DNA from 2 places in the Lepagella muris genome. Region 1 is predicted to be linked to the other one. Evidence: riboswitches for the same ligand, from Rfam matches in the RefSeq annotation. Region 1 holds a riboswitch; the other holds the start of a gene.

Region 1 (2,414 bases):
CCAGTGGAATCCCTTACATACCGATACAAGAATGCAATAGCCGGATATACCCATCTTTATTGGGCAGAACACGGCATTAGTGATATTTTTAAGTCATAAATTAAGAGATGCATTATGAGAATATATACTCGAACCGGCGACAATGGATTCACCTCCATACACGGCAGAATAAGGGTGCCTAAGACCGATATACGCATAGAGGCTAATGGCACTCTTGATGAGCTTAACGTAGTTGTGGGGACTATCCGCACATATCTGTCTGAGACGCATCCGTTTCAGTCGCTGCTGTATGGCATACAGGTCAATCTTATGTCGGTAATGAGCCTTGTCGCCACCAAAAGCGAGATGCGCGGTGACAATCCCAATCAACTTGACGATATTGTCACTCCTATCGAGAGGGCAATCGATTCGATAAGCGCCGAATGCACCCCATCCGACTCCTTCATTCTCCCCGGAGGCACACCAATGGCTTGCATGATGCATCAGGCAAGGGTGCTTGCCCGCAAGGCTGAACGAAGACTTTGGAGGCTGAATGAATGCGATGCAGTGGACCACACGATCCTGCAATACGTCAACCGTCTCTCCGACCTTTTCTTCCTAATGGCACGTCATGAACTACAATTCGGCAACGTGAAGGAGGAGGTGTGGCGAAGATTCGGGTACAAGACCAAACTAAAATCCAAATAAATAAATAAATCCATGTAGACAAAATTGATATGACCACGAATACGGTGATCTCTCGGAAGAGAGAGGGAACCCGGTGAGATTCCGGGACAGTACCCGCTACTGTAACGCTTACACAAAACGCGAGGGAAATATGCCACTGTGCCCATGCATGGGAAGGCCCCCCGACGGAGCCAAGTCAGGAGACCGACCGTATTCTGCATTAATATTATTTCCGGGATAGTCTTATCCCATTCTTAAGAAAGGATAAAAGACTTATTGAAGTTTATATTAATAAAATCATGATTACCTATTTTATTAGAACGACAGTCGCCATCACAGTGATGAGTGCTGTCTCGGCAATCGGTTCTGCAGCGTATGCAGACAACTTCGTCAAGGTTGAACCTGACGACAACGACAGCATCGTGACCCTGCTTGATTTCCACGTGGTAGGGCACAAGATCAAACAGACCAAGATGCTCCCCTTTGATGTTGATGAGAAGCATCTGCCAATCAACATGGCAAAAGTGGACAGAAAAATGCTTGAGAACCGCGACATAAACGATATCTCAAGCGCGACCCGTTTTCTGCCATCAGTAAAAAACCGCACGACGTATGGCGGCTTTCAGGAATTCTACATCCGAGGATTCTCAAGCCAGCTCGTCGCTACAGACGGTATCGCCGATCAGAGATCGTTCATCACGTCAATGCCTATGCATGACCTCTCCAATGTGGAAAGAATAGAGCTGCTGAGAGGTCCAGCCTCTGCGCTCTACGGGCAATCTATTGTCGGAGGCGTAATCAACATCTCTCGCATGCAACCTACTCATGAGACTCATTTCAGAACAAAACTAAGCGTAGACTCATGGCATTCCTACTCAGCTTTCGCCGGGATGTCGGGTAAACTCATTGGTCCGTTCAATTACTATGCATCTGTCAACGTAGGCAACAGCGATGGTTGGCGCGACAATTTCGAACGCCGCTTCACGGCATACGCCACAATATCCGGATGGTTCACCGACAAAGACTATCTTCAGCTCATATACGATTTCTCTAACGACAAATACGGCACTGACACCGGTCTGCCACCGTTGATGAGTCATGATATTCTCAACGCGTCCGACGGCTCTCTGTATCTGCCGGCGTTCTCCAGCCTTCCCGACCTTCCCCGTAAAGCAAGATACAACAACAATTCCGACTATCTTCGCAACAGAACCCAGGATGTAGAACTCCGCTATGAGCATATCTTCAATGAAGCTTTCAAACTCAGAGACATCGCGATGTTCCGTTTTGACAACATCGATTATCTCTCAACCGAAGAGCTGTCTTACGTGACGAGTGAGGAGCCTGTCTATCCGTATTACTACGAAAACAAGGGTAAGAAGGTGTATATCAATCTTGATGAACTGACCAACAGTTATCCTCTTGCTTTCAACCATAAGGCTTATTCATATCACAACCAGCTTGAGCTCTCCGGTAAATTCAACATTGGAAAAGTGAAAAACAACTATGTGGCAGGATGGTCAGTCAACTATCTTCACCGTCCCTCTTTCGGAGGATCGAAATTCTTTGGACCGGGAAAATCATACACGTTCCCTACCTACGATCCCTATTCCGGCGGATCATACTGGGCGCAGAGCGGACGCGTAAGCATATCCGATCGTATGTCGCAAGGTGTGTACATATCAGACGTAGTTGATGTTTGCCGTCAATTCAAGTTCATGCTTGCCGGAAGATACGACTACTACAAA
Region 2 (2,414 bases), on a different contig from region 1:
TTGATCTCTTCAAGTTCATCATTTGAAAAAGAAACATTATCGACGCATTTTAAAGAATCGGCGAGTTGATTGACTGAGCTGCTGCCAACAATCACGGAAGTCACCCGATCATCTTTTAAAACCCAGGATAATGCCATTTGGGCAAGAGTCTGACCTCGTTCCCCAGCTATTATTTTTAATGCATTCAGTTTATTGATCCATTCTGGAGTGATTTTCTCTTGCTTGAGAAATTTATTTTTAGCAGCTCGTGAATCTTCAGGTATACCATTAATATATCTGTCGGTTAGCATACCCTGTTCCAAAGGAGAGAATGCAGTGAATCCCACTCCGTTCTCCTTGGCTTGAGTAAGTGTGCCCGCTGATTCGACCGTTCTGTCGATCATATTATATCTTCCTTGATATATGAGGCATGGCACGTCATGATTATTAAGATAGGTAAATGCATATTGGGTCGCCTCAAATGGCCATTTTGAAATACCTATATAAAGGGCTTTCCCGCTCCGCACTATGTCTACAAGAGCCTGGAGTGTCTCTCTGACAGGAGTGTCGGGGTCAAAACGATGACTATAGAAGATATCAACATAATCGAGGTTCATTCTTTTAAGGCTTTGATCAAGGGATGCCATTAGATATTTCCTGGATCCACCGATACCATAGGGACCTTTCCACATATCATAGCCTGCCTTAGTGGTTATTATCATCTCATCGCGATATGGACGAAATGACGACTTCATGATTTGCCCGAATGTCTCCTCGGCAGACCCGTAAGGAGGGCCATAATTATTTGCAAGATCAAAGCAGGTTATTCCATGATCAAAAGCATAGTGAAGTATTTTGCGGCAATTTGATAGAGTGTCGACTGCCCCGAAGTTGTGCCATAATCCTAATGAAACTCGAGGTAGTAAAATTCCACTCTCGCCACATCTCATATATGACATGCCGGATTCATATCGGTCTTCAAGAGGGGAATAGATGTTTTCTGTCATGGGAGTATATTGTTTAATATGGTTGTAAACATTGATATGAGATGACTAAATAACGATTACAAAAAAGATAAATTGTTAAATCTATAGAAAAATAAATGTAGGAACAAACATCTAAATGATTGCTGATAGAGTAGAATAAGGGCGATTAACGCAAAAAAAAGATTTTTCATTTTACATGGTATTTTTGCTTAAATAAAATAAAATACATAACTTTGCAACACCGAAATAGAGGAACAGGTTGAAATTTCCTGACAGTCTCGCTACGGTAATAGTCCGACCCTCTTTTAAATCAATCATTAAGATTGCTAATAATAATTTGTTTTTCTTCGAGGATGAGAAAACATATACTGACATCATTAATCAGCATGCTAAGTATCGTCCCGGCTCATTCAGTCGGGACGAATGCATATATATCGGTATCTGCTTCTGATATTCCAGATGGCAGAAAGTCTGTTGATACAGTAAGTTCAGATTTACCGAATATTGAAGTCAAATCATTGAAGAATAAAAAGAGGGTCAGTTCATCAACACCTCAGTATAATCTGGATTCAGAAATTATCAGGCAGACCGGCATCACCGATATATCAGAAGCCATGCGAAGACTCCCTGGAGTGAATCTGCGTGATTATGGAGGAGCCGGCGGATTGAAAACCGTCTCCGTAAGAGGCTTGGGTTCAGAGCATACGGCAGTCATCTATGACGGGGTCTCGTTGAGTGATTGTCAGAGTGGGCAGATAGATCTTTCCAGATATTCCATAGATAATGTGAGATCGTTGTCGTTGTATTCAGGAGATAATGACGATATTTTCTTGCCGGCAAAGGCAGCCGCCTCAGCATCTTCGCTTTATATATCATCGTTTACCTCTACTGATGATGCCGATTTTCACTTAAAGTCTCAAATGAAGATCGGGTCATTCGGTTATTATAATCCATATATAAGGTTGGGTAAGGGTAATGATAATGATAGGGGATTTTCATATTCTGCAAATGCCGAATACATCCATTCTGAGAATGATTATCCATTTATCCTGACAAACGGAGATCTGATTACCCATGAGAAGCGTGAAAACTCACGTATGAATTCATGGCTTGGGGAATTTAACGGGATGTATAGATTTGGGGATTCTTCAAGAATTGTTGGAAAGGTCTATTATTATGACAATTCAAGGGATCTACCAGGTCAGGTGATATATTATGTGAATGGCAGTAATGAACATCTGAGAGACAGAAATTTTTTCGGACAGTTTCAATATAAGGGAAGGTTATCTTCAAAATTTTCATTGGCATCAACTGCAAAATTCAATTGGTCGTCTTCCCGATATACAGACATAGATGGCAAATATCCAGGTGGCATTCTTGATAACTATTATATCCAGCGGGAAACTTATTTTACCGGAGCGTTGCTCTTCACGCCATTCTCCGGTTTTT

What was found. Region 1 has a riboswitch for cobalamin ahead of E5331_RS11180 (TonB-dependent siderophore receptor). Riboswitches for the same ligand answer to the same signal wherever they lie in the genome.
Region 2: linked by a shared signal. The riboswitch ahead of E5331_RS04785 (TonB-dependent receptor plug domain-containing protein) and the one ahead of E5331_RS11180 (TonB-dependent siderophore receptor) in region 1 are both predicted to bind cobalamin.

What each region holds. Positions count from the first base shown of each region.
Region 1 is NZ_SRYB01000015.1:76,480-78,893, reverse strand. Features, by position in the region: gene E5331_RS11190 (cobyrinic acid a,c-diamide synthase CobB) at 1-99, shown strand, start outside; gene E5331_RS11185 (cob(I)yrinic acid a,c-diamide adenosyltransferase) at 115-687, shown strand; cobalamin riboswitch at 713-893, shown strand; gene E5331_RS11180 (TonB-dependent siderophore receptor) at 966-2,414, shown strand, end outside.
Region 2 is NZ_SRYB01000005.1:16,774-19,187, reverse strand. Features, by position in the region: gene E5331_RS04790 (aldo/keto reductase) at 1-986, opposite strand, end outside; adenosylcobalamin-variant (AdoCbl-variant) riboswitch at 1,198-1,275, shown strand; gene E5331_RS04785 (TonB-dependent receptor plug domain-containing protein) at 1,319-2,414, shown strand, end outside.